DNA from 2 places in the Acidovorax sp. FG48 genome. Region 1 is predicted to be linked to the other one. Evidence: predicted binding sites of a transcription regulator. Region 1 holds the regulator's gene; the other holds the start of a gene.

Region 1 (5,435 bases):
AAATATGGGTACAGCGCTAGTACATATTGCGCCTTCAGCTTCGTTTTTGATAGCACCCCAGACATGTGCCTGGAACGGCAGCAGCTTTTCAAACGCAAAGCGCCGCAGCATGCCTGCGGGGATGCGGCAGGCGATCTGCGCGGCCTCGACCACGATGGTGCCGCTGCCGCAGCAAGGGTCGTACAGGGGCTGGGGGTTGTCGCCGTGCGGGTCCCACCCGCTGGCGGCGATCATGGCGGCAGCCAGGGTTTCCTTGAGCGGCGCGTCGCCCTTGTCCTCGCGCCAGCCGCGCTTGAACAACGGCTCGCCCGAGGTGTCGATGTAGATCGTGGCTTCGTCGGTGGTCAGGTGCAGGTGGATGCGCACGTCGGGCCACTGGGTGTTCACATCGGGGCGCACGCCGCTCTTGTGGCGGAAGCGGTCGGCCACGGCATCTTTCACCTTGAGGCCTGCGAAGTTCAGGCTCTGCAGCGGGCTGTGCTGGGCCGTCACTTCGACCTTGAAGGTCTGGCGCGTGGTGAACCAGATCTCCCAAGCCACATCGCTGGCCATGTTGTAGAGGTCGTTTTCAGAACGGTAAGGACGGTGCGCCAGCTGCACCAGCACGCGCTGGGCCAGGCGGCTGTGCAGGTTGAGCTGCATGGCCTGGCGCCACGAGGCGCGCAGCAGCACGCCGCCCCGCCCCACCAGCAGGTCTTGCCCCGTGAGGCCTGTGATGCCATGCACCTCGTCGGCCAGAAAGCCCTCGACGCCCGCGGCGCAAGGGAGGAAAAGTTGGAGTTGGTTCATGTCGATGGGGAGGATACGCGCTCGGGCACGGCGGGGGAACCGGGCGCCCCCGCGCGGGCCAGCAGCAGCTGGCGGATGGAGTCGGGGATAGGGGCGACCTTGCGGCTGGCCTTGCCGATGAAAACGATGCCGATCTTGCCGCGCGCTACTTCGCGGCCCGAGGCTTTTTCGGTCATGCAGAACACCAGGTCGAAGCCGTAGCGGTTGAAGTCCGCAGGCGCCATCTCCACGCGCATGGTTTCGCCGTGGAAGCCTTCGGACTTGTACTGCGCCACGATGTCGCCCACCACGATGGACAGGCCGCCCACATCGGCCTCCGGGTATCCCAGCGACTGGAAAAAGCGCACGCGCGCCTCAGACACCAGGCTGAGCAGTTGCGCGTTGTCCAGGTGCCCGCCCTGGTTCACGTGGCTGATGTAGATCTGCAGTTCGGTGGCAAAGCCGAAGTGCGGGGGAAGGTCAAAGACGATGCGGGCCATGGTGGGCTGCGGTGGGTAATGCGGAAACAACAGAAAAGACTACGGCGGCGCTGGCGGGCAGAGCGCCACCTGCCGCGCGTCTACAAAGCCTTGCGCAGATTCGCTGGCGCGATCTTGAGCGCCTCGCGGTACTTGGCCACCGTGCGGCGTGCGCATTCGATGCCCTGCTCCTTGAGCATCTCGGCAATCTGGCTGTCGGACAGCGGCTTGGCCGGGTTCTCCGCCGACACGAACTGCTTGATCAACGCGCGCACCGCCGTACTGGAGGCGTTGCCGCCCGTTTCGGTGCCCAGGCCGGAGCCAAAGAAGTACTTCAGCTCGTAGGTGCCAATCGGCGTGGCCATGTACTTGGCGGTGGTGACGCGGCTGATGGTGGACTCGTGCAGGCCCAGTTCGTCGGCAATGTCGCGCAGCACCAGCGGGCGCATGGCCAGTTCGCCGTGGGTGAAAAAGTTCTTTTGCCGCTCAACGATGGCGCGCGAGACGCGCAGGATGGTGTCAAAGCGCTGCTGGATGTTCTTGATGAACCAGCGCGCCTCCTGCAAGCGCTGCTGCATGCCCTGGTGGCCTTCGCCGCCCTTGTGGCCGCGCAGGGCGCCTGCGTAGATGTCGTGCACGCGCAGGCGGGGCATCACGTCGGGGTTGAGCTGCACGATGAAGTTCTGCTGGCCACTGCCATTGGCGCGACCGGCTTTGCGCACGATGACGTCGGGCACGATGATGTTGCGCTCCACGTCGGCAAACTTGCGGCCGGGGCGCGGTTCCAGGCGGGCGATGAGTGCCATGGCAGCGCGGGTGCGCTCTTCTCCAGCCACGCCACCTTCGCTGCACAGCTGCGTCAGGCGGCGGATGTCGCGGCGGGCCAGCATCTCCAGCGGCTGCTGGCAGATGCGCAGAGCGGTCTGCACGGTCTCGGGGTCGGCGTCGCTGTCTTCGTCGGCCGCCAACGCCGCGAGCTGCAGCGTCAGGCATTCGGACAGATTGCGCGCGCCCACGCCCACAGGTTCCAGGCTTTGCAGCAGGCGCTGGGCCACCGTGAAGCGGTGCACCAGCTCTTCGATCTGTTCCAGGTCGTCGGGCCCGGCGAGGCTGATGGCGAGTTCTTCCAGCGGCTCTTCGAGGTAGCCGTCGTCGTTCAGCGATTCGATGAGGAAACGCAGCGCGGCCGTGTCCACTTCGGACAGGCGCAGCGACAGCGCCTGGCGGTGCAAAAAGGCCGTCAGCGATTCGTGCGAGCGGGCCAGCTCGGTGGCATCGGCCTCGTCGCCTTCCGCGTCGTTGCGGGTGCGTGCCGGGGCGTCGCCGCCCCACTCGGCATCGTTGGGCGCCATCTCGACGGTGCCGTCGCCGCTCCAGTCGGGTTCGTCCGAGCCCCCACCGGAGATTTCAGCATCGTTTTGGCTTTCAGTGCTGGTGCTGCTTACGCTGGAAGCTCCTGAAAACATAGCATCATCGGCGCTGTAGTCGTCGGCCTGTGCCGGCGTGTCGGCGGCTTCCAGGCCAAATTCCTCGCGCGGGGCTTCGTCGGCATTGCGTTCGAGGAACGGGTTTTCGTCGAGCATCTGCTCGACTTCCTGCGACAGTTCGAGCGTGGACAACTGCAGCAGCCGGATGGACTGCTGGAGCTGGGGGGTCAATGCGAGATGCTGCGAGACGCGCAGCGACAGTCCAGGCTTCATCACATGCGGAAGTGTTCGCCCAGGTACACCCGTCGCACTTCTGCGTTGTCCACGATCTCGGAGGGCGTGCCCTGCGCCAGCACGCGGCCGTCGCTGATGATGAAGGCGTGGTCGCAGATGCCCAGCGTCTCGCGCACGTTGTGGTCGGTGATGAGCACACCAATACCGCGTGCCTTGAGGAAGCCAATGATGCGCTGGATCTCGATCACTGCGATGGGGTCGATGCCCGCAAAGGGCTCGTCCAGCAGGATGAAACGCGGCTGGGTGGCCAAGGCACGGGCAATCTCGACGCGGCGGCGCTCGCCGCCCGACAGCGCCAGGGCAGGTGAAGCCCTCAGGTGGTCCACGCGCAGCTCTTGCAGCAGGGCCGTCAGGCGCTCTTCGATGGCATCGCGCGACAGCGGCTGGCCGTCATCGGCGCGCTGCAGTTCCAGCACGGCGCGCACGTTTTCTTCGACGGTGAGCTTGCGGAAGATGGAGGCTTCTTGCGGCAGGTACGACAGCCCCAGGCGCGACCGGCGATGGATGGGCATGTGGGCCACGGACTGGCCGTCGATACGGATGTCACCCGCATCGCTGCGTACCAAGCCCACGATCATGTAGAACGAAGTGGTCTTGCCCGCGCCATTGGGGCCCAGCAAACCCACGACTTCGCCTTTTTGCACCTCCAGGGACACGTCCTTGACGACCTTGCGGCTGCCATAGGACTTGGCCAGGTGCTGCACCTCCAGGCGGCTGCCCGACTGCGAATCAGGCCCCAGACGGCTGTTCGCAGGGGTCGCCGGGGTCTCGGGACCAGTACTCACCACGGGCCCGCTCACTTGGCGCCACCGCCAAGGGTGTTGCTGGGGCGCAGCGCCGGTGCGGGCGACTCGGGCGCCTTGGCGGGGGCTGCTGCGCCAGGCGGCGGGTCCTTGGGTGCCAGCACGGCACGCACACGGCCACCGGGCGCAGGGGTGTCGCCGACCGCAGCCGAAGACGCAGGCGCCTTCTGGCCATCGACGGTGAACACGTCGGTGAGGTTGTTGTAGACGATCACGGCGCCGGTGATCTCATCGTTCAGCACCGACCCACGGTAGCGGCGCAGTTCGGCGCGGGTGATGAAGCGCACGTTGTCGGCCTTGCCGTCGTATTCGATGACTTCGCTTTCGCCTTCGATGAACTCGTCCGGCGCCCCCGCCACGGTGTCGCGCTTCTGGCGGAAGAACGCTCGTTTGCCTGCCTCGGCCGTGACCACGCCGTACTGGTAGCCGTCAGCGTCCTGGCGCACATCCAGCCGCGCGCCGCGCAGCACGATGGTGCCCTTGGTCATCACCACGCGGCCCGAGAACACGCTGGTCTGCTTGAGTTCATCGTGCCGCAAGGCGTCGGCCTCGATGTTCATGGGCTTGGCACGGTCTGCCTTTTCGGCATGTGCCATGCCCGCAAGGCCGGTCAGGGCTGCGAGCACAAGGAAGGGGAGTAGGCGGTGGGTCATAGGGCACGAATCTTGCAATGATTGTAGCCATCCGATGGTACCCACCCCGAAAAAAAGCCCGCATCCGCGGGCCTTTCGGACAACTTGCCGACAGGGTCGGCAGATCGTCAGGCTTTGCGTGCCGTGGCCGCCAGGTATTCGACCACCTGCAACACGGTCTGCATGCTGCCGGCCATCGTGCCGTCGGTGTAGTACTTGCCCGCCACACCCATGGAAGGCACGCCCTCAACACCGTACGAATCTTGCAGCTGCGAGGCGCGACGCACCTGGTTGGCCACGCTGAAGGAGCCGTAGACCTCCTTGAACTTGGCCGCATCCACGCCCTGCTGGGTCACCCAGGCCAGGATTTCGTCGTCCTTGGCGAGCTTGGCCTTTTCCACGTGGATGGCACGGAAGACCTTGGCGTGCAGGGCTTCGAGCTTGCCCATGCCTTCAAGCGTATAGAACAGCTTTTGCTGGGGCACGAAGCTGGCGTTGAATGCCACGGGCACACGGCGGATGGAGAGGTCCTTGGGCGCGGCCTTGACCCAGGCGTCCAGCGTGGGCTCGAAGGCGTTGCAGTGGGGGCAGCTGTACCAGAAGAACTCGATCACATCGACCTTGCCAGCGGGGGCGTCTGGGGCGACGGGCTTGTCCAGCCGCTTGAAGTCCTTGCCCTCCTTGAACTGGCGGGCTTGCGCCATGGCAGGGTTGGCCACTGGCAGCGTCAGGGCAGAAGCGGCAACCGCCGAGGCGGCGGACAAAGAAAACTCACGGCGTTTCATGACAAAGACTCTCCTGGTTCAGGTATGCGGGATGTGAGACATCCCTTTACAAAAAGTTCAGCCCTGGCGGTGGCGCCGTTTTTGCAAGCGCTTCAGCGCTGCACGCGCACGAGCGCCGATTCCAGCCCGGCGCCGTCGAGTTTCTCTTTGAGCACCTCGGCATCGTCCCGTTTGGTGAAGGGGCCGATGCGCACCCGGAACACCGCCCGGCCATTTTGCTCACGCTCGCTCACCCGGGCCTCCCAGC
Region 2 (5,435 bases), on a different contig from region 1:
GACATCAGGTCCAGGGAATGAAAACGCCCGGTGTCAGTGCCGGGCAGGTCGGGAAAGGAAGGGGCACTCACGCGCTGTCGCCGTTGTCAGTTGGTGGGCGCAGCGGGCGCGGGCAGGCGGGCAATCTCGCGCTTGATCCCTGCGATGTCGCTCTCGCTGCGGGCGAGGCTGGCCTTGAGTTCGGCCGTGCGCTCGGTATAGCGCTGGGGGTTGCGCAGATCCAGCGCATTGCGCTCGGGCGCACCGTTGTTGTATTCCTTGAGCAACTCGGCATGGCGCGTTTCCGCCTTGCGCAGCTCGGACTCCAGAATGGCGCGGGCATCCGAGTCACGGGACTTTTGCTCGTTGTTGCTCACGCGCGGAGCGTTGGCGGGCGAGGTCGCAGACGACGGAGCTGCTGCCCCACCGCCACCGGCGGCAGGGGCTGCGGCAGACGCCGGGCGGGTGCCCTGCACCACGGTGACATTGCCGCCTTCGACCAGCTTGCAGCCACGCTCCTTGGCCTGCTGCGCGTTGTTGGTGTATTCGTTGCCGCAACGATAGATGCGGTCTTGCGCCTGGACTGCGGGAACGGCGGCGGCGATGAGAAGCAGGGTGATGAGCGTTTTTTTCATTCGGTTTCCTCGCACGGACATGCAGGGGTCGGGGGAGTATCCCCCAATCACCTCACATCTCCAATCCAACAAAGACAGACCCTTGCAGGGCTGTGTATACGGATGCAACACCGGACGCCTTGGTTCCACCACGTGCACTCAGCGCGTCCGCCCGCTTCGCCCGCCCATGAAAAAAGGCGGCTTACGCCGCCTTTTTGAGCCATGGTCTGCAAGCAGACGATTACAGCGAGTAGTACATGTCGTACTCGACAGGGTGCACGGCCATGCGGAAGCGGGTCACTTCGTTCATCTTCAGATCGATGTAGGCGTCGATCATGCTGTCGGTGAACACGCCACCCTTGGTCAGGAACGCGCGGTCCTTGTCCAGGTGCTCCAGGGCTTGGTCCAGGCTGTGGCACACGGTGGGCACCAGCTTGTCTTCTTCGGGAGGCAGGTGGTACAGGTCCTTCGTGGCGGCTTCGCCCGGATGGATCTTGTTTTCCACGCCGTCCAGACCGGCCATCAGCAGTGCAGCGAAGCCCAGGTAAGGGTTCATCAGTGGATCGGGGAAGCGGGCTTCCACGCGACGGCCCTTGGGGTTGGCCACATAAGGAATGCGGATCGAGGCAGAACGGTTCTTGGCCGAGTAGGCCAGCTTCACCGGGGCTTCGAAGTGAGGCACCAGGCGCTTGTAGCTATTGGTGCCGGGGTTGGTGATGGCGTTCAGGGCACGGGCGTGCTTGATGATGCCGCCGATGTAGTACAGCGCGAAGTCCGACAGACCGGCATAGCCGTCGCCAGCGAACAGGTTCTTGCCGTCCTTCCACACGGACTGGTGCACGTGCATGCCGGAGCCATTGTCGCCGTGGTAAGGCTTGGGCATGAACGTGGCGGTCTTGCCGTAGGCGTTGGCCACGTTGTGGATCACGTACTTTTGCAGGATGGTCCAGTCTGCGCGCTCGACCAGCGTGCTGAACTTGGTGCCGATTTCGTTCTGGCCAGCGCCCGCCACTTCGTGGTGGAACACTTCGACCGGGATGCCCAGGGATTCAAGGATCAGGGACATCTCGGCGCGCATGTCTTGCGTGCTGTCAACGGGAGGCACGGGGAAGTAGCCGCCCTTGACGGTGGGACGGTGGCCGCGGTTGCCGCCTTCGAGCTTGGCGCCAGTGTTCCAGGGGGCTTCGTACTCTTCGATTTCGTAGAAGGTGTTGTTGGGCTCGGTGCTCCAGCGCACGCCGTCGAAGATGAAGAATTCTGGCTCAGGACCGAAGTAGGCGGTGTCGCCCAGACCGGAGGCCTTCAGGTAGGCTTCAGCGCGCTTGGCGATGGAGCGCGGGTCACGGTCATAGGCCTTGCCGTCGGCGGGCTCGATCACGTCGCAGGTCAGGATCAGCGTCGTTTCTTCGAAGAAAGGATCGATGTTGGCCGTGCTCGGGTCGGGGATCAGCTGCATGTCGGAGGCTTCGATGCCCTTCCAACCGGCAATCGACGAGCCGTCAAAGGCGTGGCCCGAAGTGAACTTGTCTTCGTCGAAGTGAGAGACGGGCACCGTGGTGTGCTGTTGTTTGCCACGGGTATCGGTAAAACGGAAGTCAACGAACTTGACTTCGTTCTCCTTCACCATCTTCATCACGTCTGCAACGGTCTTGGCCATCAGGTTCTCCTGGATAAAGCGCTTGTTGAAAAAAGAGTTTGCTGAAACAAAAGCAGTTTGCGTGCCAGCCGAGTGCAGCACCGCACTATGAAGGAGCGCTACTAGCGGCAGGTCGGCGTGGCATACGCCCAAAAGCACCAATACGGTGCAATTCATCTATCCAATCTGGACCTCAGAGGTTACGCACCAATTCAGGGCCACAATTTGCACCAAATTCGTGCAACCCTGTTTTTAGTGCCTCCCATGCGGCGGGCACGGAAGACGCAGGCCCTTTGACACCCAGTTCGATATGCCGCCCGTATTGTGGATGATCTACGCTGGGCAAACTGAACACCCGCACATCAGGGTGTGATTTTTCAATCTGCTCCATGAGGGGCGTCAACGAGGCCTCCATCGCACCAAAGACCACCACCGACTGCTCGGTCTGCGGCGCGCGGTTGAAATGGGCTGCGTAATGGTGCTCCAGCACCCACTCGATCATGGGCCAGGCCATCACAGGAAACCCTGGAACGAAGTGCACAGATCCACCGCCAGGCCCGTCGCAGCTGAAGCCGGGGATCTTGTTGTAAGGGTTGGGGATGATGCGCGCGCCCACCGGGAACATGCCCATGTTGAGGCGGTGCACGTTGTCGGAGCGATCAGGCTCGTAGGGCACGCCCTGCTCTCGCGCCACATCCTGCATGCGTTCGCGGATCAGCGCCTCGGCCTCTGGGTGCAGTGCCAGATCCTGGCCCAGGGCTCGTCCAGCGCACTGCCGCGTGTGGTCGTCAGGCGTTGCACCAATGCCGCCACACGAGAACACCACATCGGCCGACGCAAACGCCCGCTGCAAAGTGGCCGTGATCCGGTCCGGGTTGTCGCCCACATAGTCGGCGTAGGCCAGGGACAGGCCGCGTGCCGACAACAGTTCGATCACCTTGGGCATGTGCTTGTCGGCCCGTTTGCCTGACAGGATCTCGTCGCCCACGATGATGAGGCCGAAGGTAGGTGTCATGGTGCGTTGTCTCCAGAGGGCGAAATGGCAGGGGGTGGTAGCGCGGCCGCAGTAGGGGCCGCAGTTCCCAGCGCTGGCGTGTCCGCAGGGCGTGGGGTCAATGCAGACGAGGCCGACGAAGGGGCGGGCTCGGCCATGGGCATATTCGACCCCCGCTCGGCCCGCAAGCGTTGCAAGGCGGCCAGGCCATAGTGCGTGAACCACAGCGAGGAAAACGCGAACACCAGGGTGTAGATCCAGATCGCCAGTGGCACCAGCACAAAAAACGCGGCGGCAAACACCACACCCGATGCCCACACGATGCTGGGCGCCGCCCCCAGGTAACCCGTGACGATGCCAATACCCAGCAGGCTGCTGCGATGGCGCCGGAAGATCTCCTGGCGCTCCTCCTTGCTGGCGTGGTCCGCCAGTGCGTCAAACACCATCACCCGGTAGGTCAGCCATCCCCAGATCAAGGGCGGCAAAACGAGGACCAGCGGCGGAACCAGCCACAGCGGAACCGACACCACCAGGGCCACGAGCGCCAGCACCGTGGAGCCCACGGACCAAGCAACACTCGCGATGAAAGACCCGCCTTTTTTGCGCTTCAGGTCCGGAAAACGCCGGGCGGCCACCAAGGCCACCAAGGCAGGCGTCATCAGTACCGCCACGGCCAGCAGCGACACCACCACCAACACAGGTGCCACAGCCAGCACCACCATCAGCGGCGCCATGACGGCCGTCACATCCCCCAGGCCCCAGCCCTGGAGCCAGCCCCAGACGCTGGCCAGCAGCGAGGAGGCATCGAGCAAGGTGCGCATTGCCTGCACTGCCACGTCCCAGTAAAAGTAGCCCAGGCCCATCGCCAACACGGCCATCAAGACCAGGGGCAGGAGCGACAGCGCGATCACACGCGGACGCAGGCAGTAGGCGGCGGCACGCCAGAAAGAATCAAGCAGTAATCCCATGGCTGCAAGCATACAGGCAGCGCCTGCCGGGCCGCTCACGCCTTGCCCAGCAACCTCAGCACGCCCCGCCATTGCTGGGACCAGAATCCCCTGCCGTAGTCGCGCACGCGGCCATCAGGCCCCGGCTCCACCTGGTCGCGCACACCGGTCGGGTCAAACCGCTTTTCGAAGTTGGCCGTGCCCATCAGCATGTCCCACCAGGGCAGCAGCACCCCAAAGTTGTGCCCGCCGAGTACCACGCGCGGTGGCGTTGCAGTTTGGCCCGATATCGCCTCGGTCGAGGCCTTGACCGTCTCGTGGCCAATGCCAATGCTGTGGTGCCGACGGTGAAACCGGGGGCTGATCCAGAGCCGCTCCCCCACCTGACCGAACCACAGCCGCACGTTGGCGTGCTGAAAGCTCTCGCTGAGCTGGGTGATGGCCACAATGGCAATGAACTGCCCTGGCGCAACACCGATCAGCTGCGCCACCGTCACCAGAATCACGTCGCGCAGCAGGTCGTCGAGCAGGTGGTTGCGGTTGTCGCTCCACATCGTCATCTGCTGCTGCGCATGGTGCAGCGAATGCAGTCGCCACCACCACTCGAAGTGATGCTGCCCCCGGTGGATCCAGTAGTCCACAAAATCGAACACCACCAGGTACAGCAGCAAACTGACCCAGGAGATGTCCGTCACACCCGGCCAGATGCCGTCGAGCTGGAAGGTGCTGACACCTGCCACACGCAGCGCACCAAACAACGAATCCGCGAGCGGGTCTACTGTGAAGAACAGCGCCAGACGAAACAGCCCCAGCCGGTGGATCAGGGTGTAGAGGATGTCGGTGCGTATGGTGGCGCGGTCAGTGATCTCCTCCACTGGCCACCAGCGCTGCATCGGACCAATCACGGCCACGATGACCACCAGTTGCAGGAAGCCCACCAGCAGCCATCCAGAAGCCTCATAGCCGTTCTCCAGCAGGCTGGCCAACCCTGTGGTGAACATCAGCGGCTGCAGCACGCTCTCAAAAAGCCATTGCTGCACGCTGTCAAATACGCCGCCTAGCCATCCCATCGTGTTGCGCTCCCTGGCACCCGTTTATTCATGCACCCATTCGGCAACTGCGCCCTGCGCCACTGCATCCATGGTCGCACTGGCCCCACAGCCCCTCTAGCGAACCTGAGCCACTGCGGCTGCATAGTCCGGATGGTCCCGCAGGGTGCGAAAGCAAAACCCTCGCTGCTTGAGCCCTTCAATCAAAGGCTCCAG

Evidence for each region. Region 1 encodes sigma-54, which starts transcription at its own class of promoters, with help from an activator protein. Its sites were predicted from a motif close to TGGCANGNAANCTGCTTT; they were not measured.
Region 2: the regulator sigma-54 is predicted to act here: its motif matches at 2,300-2,317, upstream of glnA (type I glutamate--ammonia ligase).

The regions. Positions count from the first base shown of each region.
Region 1 covers NZ_JBMDJH010000016.1:18,818-24,252, reverse strand. Annotated here, with positions in the region: gene ACODSU_RS19075 (THUMP domain-containing class I SAM-dependent RNA methyltransferase) at 1-789, opposite strand, end outside; gene ACODSU_RS19070 (acyl-CoA thioesterase) at 786-1,268, opposite strand; gene ACODSU_RS19065 (RNA polymerase factor sigma-54) at 1,349-2,947, opposite strand; gene lptB (LPS export ABC transporter ATP-binding protein) at 2,947-3,708, opposite strand; gene lptA (lipopolysaccharide transport periplasmic protein LptA) at 3,765-4,424, opposite strand; gene ACODSU_RS19050 (thiol:disulfide interchange protein DsbA/DsbL) at 4,532-5,188, opposite strand; gene ACODSU_RS19045 (SPOR domain-containing protein) at 5,281-5,435, opposite strand, start outside.
Region 2 covers NZ_JBMDJH010000035.1:2,865-8,299, reverse strand. Annotated here, with positions in the region: gene glnL (nitrogen regulation protein NR(II)) at 1-5, opposite strand, end outside; gene ACODSU_RS24715 (hypothetical protein) at 87-614, opposite strand; gene glnA (type I glutamate--ammonia ligase) at 835-2,250, opposite strand; gene ACODSU_RS24705 (competence/damage-inducible protein A) at 2,423-3,244, opposite strand; gene ACODSU_RS24700 (EI24 domain-containing protein) at 3,241-4,191, opposite strand; gene ACODSU_RS24695 (sterol desaturase family protein) at 4,227-5,240, opposite strand; gene ACODSU_RS24690 (polysaccharide deacetylase family protein) at 5,337-5,435, opposite strand, start outside.